One region of the Streptomyces sp. NPDC058274 genome, then DNA from elsewhere that is predicted to be linked to it. Evidence: predicted binding sites of a transcription regulator. Region 1 holds the regulator's gene; the other holds the start of a gene.
What was found. Region 1 encodes HrcA, which represses chaperone genes, less so after heat shock. Its sites were predicted from a motif close to TTNGCACTCNGNNNNNCNGAGTGCNAA; they were not measured.
Positions count from the first base shown of each region.

Region 2: the regulator HrcA is predicted to act here: its motif matches at 2,733-2,759, upstream of groES (co-chaperone GroES).

Region 1 covers NZ_JBHVXW010000006.1:378,444-383,376, forward strand. The annotation lists gene ACFVYF_RS15830 (DUF3097 domain-containing protein) at 64-867, opposite strand; gene ACFVYF_RS15835 (MBL fold metallo-hydrolase) at 913-1,653, opposite strand; gene hrcA (heat-inducible transcriptional repressor HrcA) at 1,858-2,874, shown strand; gene dnaJ (molecular chaperone DnaJ) at 2,875-4,011, shown strand; gene ACFVYF_RS15850 (nitronate monooxygenase) at 4,112-4,933, shown strand, end outside.
Region 2 covers NZ_JBHVXW010000024.1:12,108-17,040, reverse strand. The annotation lists gene ACFVYF_RS33255 (methyltransferase domain-containing protein) at 1-718, opposite strand, end outside; gene ACFVYF_RS33250 (polysaccharide deacetylase family protein) at 809-1,735, shown strand; gene ACFVYF_RS33245 (polysaccharide deacetylase family protein) at 1,782-2,570, shown strand; gene groES (co-chaperone GroES) at 2,904-3,212, shown strand; gene groL (chaperonin GroEL) at 3,324-4,933, shown strand, end outside.

The DNA.
Region 1 (4,933 bases):
AGACCCCCGTATCGCGCTGACGCGCTCGTCCGCAAACGCCGGACGGGCTGAATTCAGCCCCTCCTACTCCGGGGCCGTCACGAAGTCGATGAGTTCCTCGACGCGGCCCAGGAGCTCCGGCTCCAGGTCCTTGTAGGAGCGGACGCGGGACAGGATGTGCTGCCAGGCCGCGCCGGTGTTCTCCGGCCAGCCGAGAGCGCGGCACACGCCGGTCTTCCAGTCCTGGCCGCGGGGGACGCGCGGCCACCCCGGAATGCCGACGGACGACGGCTTCACGGCCTCCCAGATGTCGATGTACGGGTGACCGACGACGAGCGCGTGCTCGCTGGTGACGGCAGCCGCGATGCGGGACTCCTTCGAGCCGGGGACGAGATGGTCGACGAGGACGCCGAGCCGCGCGTCGGGACCGGGCGAGAAGCCGTCGACGATCGAGGGAAGGTCGTCGACGCCCTCCAGGTACTCGACGACGACACCCTCGATGCGCAGGTCGTCGCCCCAGACCCGCTCGACGAGCTCGGCGTCGTGCCGGCCCTCCACGTAGATGCGCCCGGCCCGGGCCACCCGGGCGCGCGCGCCGGGCACGGCGACCGAACCGGATGCCGTACGGGTGGGACGTACCGAAATGGCGGACGGGCGGACGAGGGTGACCACCCTGCCCTCCAGGAGGAAGCCGCGCGGCTCCAGCGGGAACACCCGGTGCTTGCCGAAGCGGTCCTCCAGCGTCACCGTGCCCGCCTCGCAGCGGATCACCGCGCCGCAGAAGCCGGTGCCGGGCTCCTCGACCACGAGCCCGGGCTCCGCCGGGACCTCGGGCGCGGGCTTGGGCTTCTTCCACGGGGGCGTGAGGTCCGGAGAGTACTGGCGCATTCGGATGACGATAGGAGAAGGCGGACCGCGGCGCCGTACGGCCTTCTACGACACGCCGAAGCGCGTCGCCAGCGCGTCCCGCTGGGCCCGGACAAACGCCGCATTCACCGCGCCCCCGTGCCCGGGCACGTACACCGCGTCCTCGCCGCCCAGACCGAGCAGCCGGTCCAGGGCGGCCGGCCAGCGGGCGGGAACGGCGTCCGGTCCGGCCTGGGGCTCGCCGGACTCCTCCACCAGGTCGCCGCAGAAGACGATTTCCGGACAGTCGGCGCCCGGCACCAGCACCACCAGGTCGTGACGGGTGTGGCCGGGACCCACGTTCGCCAGCAGGACTTGTACGCCGCCGCCGAGATCCAGGGTCCACTCGCCGGACACGGAGTGGTCCGGGCGGGCGAGCAGCCGCGCGGCCTCGGCCGCCTCGTCCGGGTCGAGACCGCCTCGCACGGCGTCCGCCCGGAGCTCCTCGCGGCCCGACGCCGAGGTGAGGGCGGTGTCCACGCCCACCGCGCCGAACACCTCCACCTCGGCGAAGGCGCTCGTGCCGAAGACGTGGTCGAAATGGGGATGCGTGAGCGCGAGATGGGTCACACGGCACCGGGTGCCGAGGAGCCGTTGCGCCGCGGCACGCAACCGTGCGCCTTCGGCCCGGCTCGACCCCGCGTCGATCATGAGGGCCGCGCCCTCGCCCACCACGAGCCCGGCGGTGCAGTCCCAGACCGGCAGGCGCCGCCGCCCCACGCGGGGTGCGAGTTCCTCCCACCCCAGCTCTTCCCAAGTCAGCTTCATACCGTGACGCTAACGGCGGGGCAGTGCGACGGCACGACATCACAGGACACGTCCGTACACGCGGCGCGGTGTCCTGGGGCCGCCCTTGCCGGGGCCGTACCTCCCCGCCGTACACTGGCTCGGGGAACGCTGGCACTCGCACGCGCTGAGTGCCAGGACGAAGGTCCACGCAGACCACGGTGCCGACTTCAGGAGGTGTGCGCGATGCTCAGTGAACGCAGGCTGGAAGTGCTGCGCGCCATCGTCCAGGACTATGTCGGGACCGAGGAGCCGGTCGGCTCCAAGGCGCTGACCGAGCGGCACCGGCTGGGCGTCTCCCCGGCCACCGTCCGCAACGACATGGCGGCCCTGGAGGACGAGGGGTACATCGCGCAGCCGCACACCAGCGCAGGGCGCATCCCCACCGACAAGGGCTACCGGCTCTTCGTCGACAAGCTGGCCGGCGTCAAGCCGATGACGGCGCCCGAGCGCCGCGCCATCCAGAACTTCCTCGACGGAGCCGTCGACCTGGACGACGTCGTGGGCCGCACGGTGCGGCTGCTCGCGCAGCTGACCCGGCAGGTCGCCGTCGTTCAGTACCCCTCGCTGACCCGCTCGACCGTGCGGCACGTGGAGTTGCTCTCGCTCGCCCCCGCGCGCGTGATGCTCGTGCTCATCACGGACACCGGCCGGGTCGAGCAGCGGATGATCGACTGCCCGGCGCCCTTCGGCGAGACGTCATTGGCGGATCTGCGCGCGCGGCTCAACAGCCGGATCGCGGGCCGCCGTTTCGCGGATGTGCCGCAATTGGTGCAGGATCTTCCGGACGCCTTCGAGACGGAGGACCGGGGTACGGTCGCGACGGTGCTCTCCACCCTGCTGGAGGCACTCGTCGAGGAGAACGAGGAGCGGCTGATGATCGGCGGGACCGCCAATCTCACCCGCTTCGGACATGACTTTCCCCTCACCATCCGGCCGGTCCTCGAGGCTCTCGAGGAGCAGGTCGTGCTCCTCAAGTTGCTTGGGGAGTCGACGGATTCGGGCATGACCGTACGGATCGGTCACGAGAACGTCCACGAGGGACTCAACTCCACGTCCGTGGTCTCGGTCGGCTACGGTTCGGGCGTCGAAGCAGTAGCGAAACTTGGCGTGGTCGGACCGACCCGCATGGATTATCCGGGAACGATGGGAGCGGTACGCGCAGTGGCACGGTACGTCGGACAGATCCTGGCGGAGTCGTAAGTGGCCACGGACTACTACGCCGTACTCGGCGTGCGCCGCGACGCTTCCCAGGACGAGATCAAGAAGGCGTTCCGGAGGCTCGCGCGCGAGCTGCATCCGGACGTCAATCCCGATCCGAAGACGCAGGAGCGCTTCAAGGAGATCAACGCCGCCTACGAGGTGCTGTCGGACCCGCAGAAGAAGCAGGTCTACGACCTCGGCGGCGACCCGCTCTCGCAGAGCGGCGGCGCGGGTGCGGGCGGCTTCGGCGCCGGCGGGTTCGGGAACTTCTCGGACATCATGGACGCGTTCTTCGGCACGGCGTCGCAGCGTGGCCCGCGGTCGCGCACGCGCCGTGGCCAGGACGCCATGATCCGGCTGGAGATCGACCTCGACGAGGCCGCCTTCGGCACGACCAAGGACATCCAGGTCGACACGGCCGTGGTGTGCACCACCTGTAGCGGTGAGGGTGCCGCGCCGGGGACCTCCGCGCAGACCTGTGACATGTGCCGCGGTCGCGGTGAGGTGTCCCAGGTGACGCGGTCCTTCCTCGGCCAGGTCATGACGTCCCGCCCCTGCCCCCAGTGCCAGGGTTTCGGGACCGTCGTCCCGACCCCGTGCCCGGAGTGCGCGGGCGACGGGCGTGTGCGTTCCCGGCGGACCCTGACCGTGAAGATCCCGGCCGGTGTGGACAACGGCACGCGGATCCAGCTCGCGGGCGAGGGCGAGGTCGGCCCTGGCGGCGGCCCCGCCGGTGACCTCTACGTCGAGATCCACGAGCTGCCGCACTCGACCTTCCAGCGCCGCGGCGACGATCTGCACTGCACGGTCACGATCCCGATGACCGCGGCCTCCCTCGGCACGAAGGTGCCGCTGGAGACCCTCGACGGTCTGGAGGAGGTCGACATCCGCCCGGGCACCCAGTCCGGCCAGTCGATCCCGCTGCACGGCCGCGGCATCACGCATCTGCGCGGCGGCGGTCGCGGTGACCTCATCGTGCACGTCGAGGTCACCACCCCCACGAAACTCGACCCTGAGCAGGAGCGGCTGCTTCGGGAGCTCGCGGTCCTGCGCGGTGAGGAGCGCCCCACGGGCCAGTTTCAACCTGGGCAGCAGGGACTCTTCTCTCGGCTGAAGGATGCGTTCAACGGGCGCTGAGGCCCGTACGCGGGGGATGCGGAACCAGGACGGCATGGCCGTCCACACCCCCTGAGCGGCCGGATTCGGACTTGTTCGGAGGACGTGACAACATGCCGTCATGTCCTCCGCACTGACCGATCTCTTCCGGTATCCGATCGTGCAGGCCCCCATGGCGGGCGGTGTCTCCGTGCCGCGGCTGGCCGCTGCCGTCTCCGAGGCGGGCGGGCTCGGATTCCTTGCCGGCGGGTACAAGACGGCCGACGGTGTGTACCAGGAGATCAAGCAGCTGCGCGGGCTCACGGGCCGTCCCTTCGGTGTGAACCTCTTCATGCCGCAGCCGGAGTACGCGGACCCCGCGGCCGTGGCGGTGTACGCGCATCAGCTCGCCGGTGAGGCCGCCTGGTACGACACCGAGCTGGGCGACCCGGAGAGCGGACGCGACGACGGCTACGAGGCCAAGCTCGCCGTACTCCTCGACAACCCCGTGCCGGTGGTCTCCTTCCACTTCGGCTGCCCGGCCCCCGAGGTCCTTCAGGCGCTGTCCCGGGCCGGTACCCGGACCGTGGTCACCGCGACCACGGTCGACGAGGCGCTGGCCGTCCAGCGGGCGGGCGCCGACGCGGTGCTCGTGCAGGGCGTGGAGGCGGGCGGCCACCAGGGCACCCACCGCGACATCCCGGAGGTGGACGGCGCCGGCATCGGACTGCTCTCCCTTCTCGCCCAGGTCCGCGAGAGCGTGCACCTCCCGATCGTGGCGGCCGGCGGCATCATGCGCGGCAGCCAGATCGCCGCGGTGCTCGCCGCCGGCGCGAGCGCGGCCCAGCTCGGCACGGCGTTCCTCGCCACCCACGAGTCGGGCGCCCATGCGGTGCACAAGGAGGCGCTGACCAACCCGCTCTTCGTCCGTACGGAACTGACGCGGGCGTTCTCCGGACGCCCG
Region 2 (4,933 bases), on a different contig from region 1:
ACAGCACGGCCTCCTTCACGTCCCCGCCGTCCGAGATCCACTCGGCCTCGGCCGCCGCGGGGATCGCCTCGTGCGGGACGCCCGGCGCGATCTTCAGTGCGGCCCGGGGAGCCTTCAGGGCCGCCCCGACCGCCCAGGAGAGCGGCGGCGAGTACGCCTCGGGGTCGAAGATCCGGCCGCGTCCGCCGCGCCGGCCCGGGTCCACGAAGACCGCGTCGAACTCCTCGGTGGCCACCTCCGTGACGTCCGCCTCGCGCACCTCGATCAGGTCCGCGAGACCCAGCGCATCGGCGTTCGCGCGGGCCGCCGCCACCGTCAGCGGGTCCCGGTCGACGGCGAGGACCCGGATCCCGGCGCGGGCCAGCGCGATCGCGTCGCCGCCGATCCCGCAGCAGAGGTCGGCGACGGACCGGACGCCCAGCGCGCAAAAGCGCTCCGCGCGATACGTCGCGACGCTCGTCCGGGTGGACTGCTCGACCCCGTTCGGCGTGAAGAACATCCGCTCCGCGTCCTCGGCCCCGAACTTCGCCGCCGCCCGCTGCCGCAGCCGCGTCTGGGCGAGCACCGCCGTCACCAGGGGCGCCGGATGGTCACGGCGCAGCCGGGTGGCCACGGCCAGCTCCTGGGCCGGCTCGGTGCCACGCGCCGCGTCGAGCAGGGCGCGGCCCTCGGGGGTACGGAGGGAGGCGAAGGAGGCCAGCGGATCCAGGTCGTTCACCGGCCCATTGTGGGCCAGTCGGTGGACGGTGCGCGTCCGGCGGCGGTGTCGGCCCGACCCGGGCGCGGTGACCTGCGAGGATCCGGCGCCATGCGACTCGTACGACAAAATGATGAAAACCGCACGAAGCGGACCGTGGTGGGAGGGGTCCGGGGCGCCCTCGCCGTGCTCGCGGCCGCCGCTCTCGCCGCTGGCTGCGCCGGCACCGACTCCGGCGTCAAGGGCGCCCACGGACCGCAGGCGCTGCACGCGCCGCCGGCCCGCGCCCTGGACTCGTACGCCTCGAAGCTGCGTGTCGCGCAGGCCGCACGAGTCGCCGCGGCCAAGCGCTGGGGCCTGGCCAAGACCCCGCTGGCCGCGCCGCCCGCCCCGGCGAAGAAGCCGGTGATCGAGGCCCGCAAGGGCTTCGAGGTCGAGGACCAGGACGGGCTGCCCCCTGTCTTCACGACCATCCCCACCAAGGACAAGGTCGTCTTCCTCACCATCGACGACGGCGCCGAGAAGGACCCGGCGTTCCTGAAGATGATGAGCGACCTGAAGATCCCGTACACCGCCTTCCTCAGCGACTACCTCGCCAACGAGAACTACGGCTACTTCAAGAAGATGCAGGCCCGCGGCACCACCCTGAACAACCACACGCTGCACCACCCGTACCTGCCCGGGCTCTCCTACGAGCAGCAGAAGCACGAGATCTGCGGCATGCAGGACGTGATGAGGAAGCAGTTCGGCAAGCGCCCCACGCTCTTCCGGCCGCCGTACGGCAACTTCAACGAGGACACCCTGCGCGCCGCCAAGTCCTGCGGCATCAAGTACGCGCCGATCTGGAACGAAGAGGTCTTCGTCGACCACTGGGAGTACCGCGAGTGGGACCGGTCCCTGCACCCGGGCGACATCGTCCTGACCCACTTCCGGGGCCGTGAGGACTGGAAGGGCACCATGCCCGACATGGTCCGCCGCTTCCTGAAGAAGGTCACGGACGAGGGGTACGCCGTGGCGCGGCTGGAGGACTACCTGTGAGGGTGGCCGTACGCCCTGCCCCGGACGCGGGACCGGAGCGCCCCCGGTGACCGCGCGGGCACGCACCCTGCTGGCCGGCCTGCTCGTCTCCGCGCTGCTCGCCGGGGTCACCGGCTGCGCCCAGTCCGTCGACCCGATCGAGCGGCTGGGCAAGAAGGCGGCCGAGCGCGTGCGCACCCACGCGCCGCAGCGGCCGACCGCCGCGACGTACCGCCGCTGGGGGCTGGCCGCCCCGCTCGCCCCGGCCCCCGAACGCCCCGACCGGCGGCCCGCCGTGCCCGGCGCGGGCCCCGGACTGCCACCGGTGGTCGACCACGTCCCCACCCGGGACAAGGTGGTCTTCCTGACGTACGACGACGGAGCCGAGCGGGATCCGCGGTTCATCGACATGGTCCGCGAACTGCGGCTGCCGGTCAGCATGTTCCTCACGGACAGCGTCGTCGGGCCCGGGTACGGACACTTCGCGCAGCTGCGGGCGTTCGGCGCGAGCGTGCAGAACCACACCCTCGACCACACCTCGCTGCGCGGTCTGCCGTACGCCGGCCAGCGTGCCGAGATCTGCGGCCAGCAGGAGAAGCTCAAGCACCGCTTCGGCATCCGCCCCCGGCTGCTCCGCCCCCCGTACGGCACCTACGACACCACCACGCTCCGGGCCGCCGCCGACTGCGGGGTCTCCGCCGTCGTCCTCGGCCGGGACGCCGGCCCCGGCCGGCTGCACCCGGGCGACATCCTCCTCGGCCCCGACGAACCCGACGTCACCGCGACGATGACCCGCCTGCTGCGCCGCATCCAGTCCGAGGGCCTGACGCCCGCTCGCCTCGAGGACTACCTGTAGGAGATCAGCCCGTGCGCCTGGAGGAGTACCTGGGGAATCCAGCCCGTCCGGCGTTTGAGGACGAGGCCGTCCAGGCCGATATCGGGGGTCTGGGGGCAGAGCCCCCAGAGGACGCCCGCCCCCACCCAGGGCACCCATTTCCGCCGCCGCGCCGGCAGGCGTTTGGCACTCCGCTTGACCGAGTGCTAATCGCAGTCATAGTCTCTGGTCTGGCACTCCCCCCTGGAGAGTGCCAATAGCGACGGGCAGGTCCGGCACCCGCGACGACGGATCCACCTGGTCGCCACCTCAGACAGTTAACCCCGTGAGATCTCCGAAGGGGGAGGTCGGATCGTGACGACCACCAGCTCCAAGGTTGCCATCAAGCCGCTCGAGGACCGCATTGTGGTCCAGCCGCTCGACGCCGAGCAGACCACCGCCTCTGGCCTGGTCATCCCGGACACTGCCAAGGAGAAGCCCCAGGAGGGCGTCGTCCTGGCCGTGGGCCCGGGTCGCTTCGAGGACGGTAACCGTCTTCCGCTCGACGTCACCGTCGGCGACGTAGTGCTCTACAGCAAGTACGGCGGCACCGAGGTGAAGTACAACGGCGAGGAGTACCTCGTCCTCTCGGCTCGCGACGTACTCGCGATCATCGAGAAGTAATTCACCCAGTTTTGCAGTGAACTGCGCCCCTGGCCCCCGCGACCTAAGAAGCCGGGCGCTGGGGGCGCAGTTCGTTTCTCCCAAGTTTTCCGAGAGGGCTGAATCGCTCCCATGGCGAAGATCCTGAAGTTCGACGAGGACGCCCGTCGCGCCCTTGAGCGCGGCGTCAACAAGCTTGCCGACACAGTGAAGGTGACGATCGGCCCCAAGGGCCGCAACGTCGTCATCGACAAGAAGTTCGGCGCCCCCACCATCACCAACGACGGCGTCACCATCGCCCGCGAGGTCGAGGTCGAGGACCCGTACGAGAACCTCGGCGCCCAGCTGGTGAAGGAGGTGGCGACCAAGACCAACGACATCGCGGGTGACGGCACCACCACCGCCACCGTGCTGGCCCAGGCGCTCGTCCGCGAGGGCCTGAAGAACGTCGCCGCGGGCGCCTCCCCGGCCCTGCTCAAGAAGGGCATCGACGCCGCGGTCAAGGCCGTGTCCGAGGAGCTCCTCGCGACCGCCCGGCCGATCGACGAGAAGTCCGACATCGCCGCCGTCGCCGGTCTGTCCGCCCAGGACCCGCAGGTCGGCGAGCTCATCGCCGAGGCGATGGACAAGGTCGGCAAGGACGGTGTCATCACCGTCGAGGAGTCCAACACCTTCGGTCTGGAGCTCGACTTCACCGAGGGCATGGCCTTCGACAAGGGCTACCTGTCGCCGTACATGGTGTCCGACCAGGAGCGTATGGAGGCCGTCCTTGACGACCCGTACATCCTCATCCACCAGGGCAAGATCAGCTCCATCCAGGACCTGCTGCCGCTGCTGGAGAAGGTCATCCAGGCCAACGCCTCCAAGCCGCTGCTGATCATCGCCGAGGACGTCGAGGGCGAGGCCCTGTCGACCCTGGTCGTGAACAAGATCCGCGGCACCTTCAACGCCGTCGCGGTGAAGGCCCCCGGCTTCGGTGACCGCCGCAAGGCCATGCTCGGCGACATCGCCACCCTCACCGGTGGTCAGGTCATCGCCGAGGAGGTCGGCCTCAAGCTCGACCAGGTCGGCCTGGACGTGCTGGGCACCGCCCGCCGCGTGACCGTCACCAAGGACGACACCACCATCGTCGACGGTGGCGGCAGCTCCGACGAGGTCCTCGGCCGCGTCAACCAGATCAAGGCCGAGATCGAGAACACCGACTCCGACTGGGACCGCGAGAAGCTCCAGGAGCGCCTCGCGAAGCTGGCCGGCGGCGTGTGCGTGATCAAGGTCGGTGCCGCGACCGAGGTCGAGCTCAAGGAGAAGAAGCACCGTCTGGAGGACGCCATCTCCGCGACCCGCGCCGCGGTCGAGGAGGGCATCGTCTCCGGTGGTGGCTCCGCGCTCGTCCACGCCGTGAAGGTCCTCGAGGGCAACCTCGGCAAGACCGGCGACGAGGCCACGGGTGTCGCGGTCGTCCGCCGCGCCGCCGTCGAGCCGCTGCGCTGGATCGCCGAGAACGCCGGCCTGGAGGGTTACGTCATCACCTCCAAGGTCGCCGAGCTCGACAAGGGCCAGGGCTTCAACGCCGCGACCGGTGAGTACGGCGACCTGGTCAAGGCCGGCGTCATCGACCCGGTCAAGGTCACCCGCTCCGCGCTGGAGAACGCCGCGTCCATCGCCTCCCTGCTGCTGACGACCGAGACCCTGGTCGTCGAGAAGCCGGCGGACGACGAGGGCGAGGCCGGTCACAGCCACGG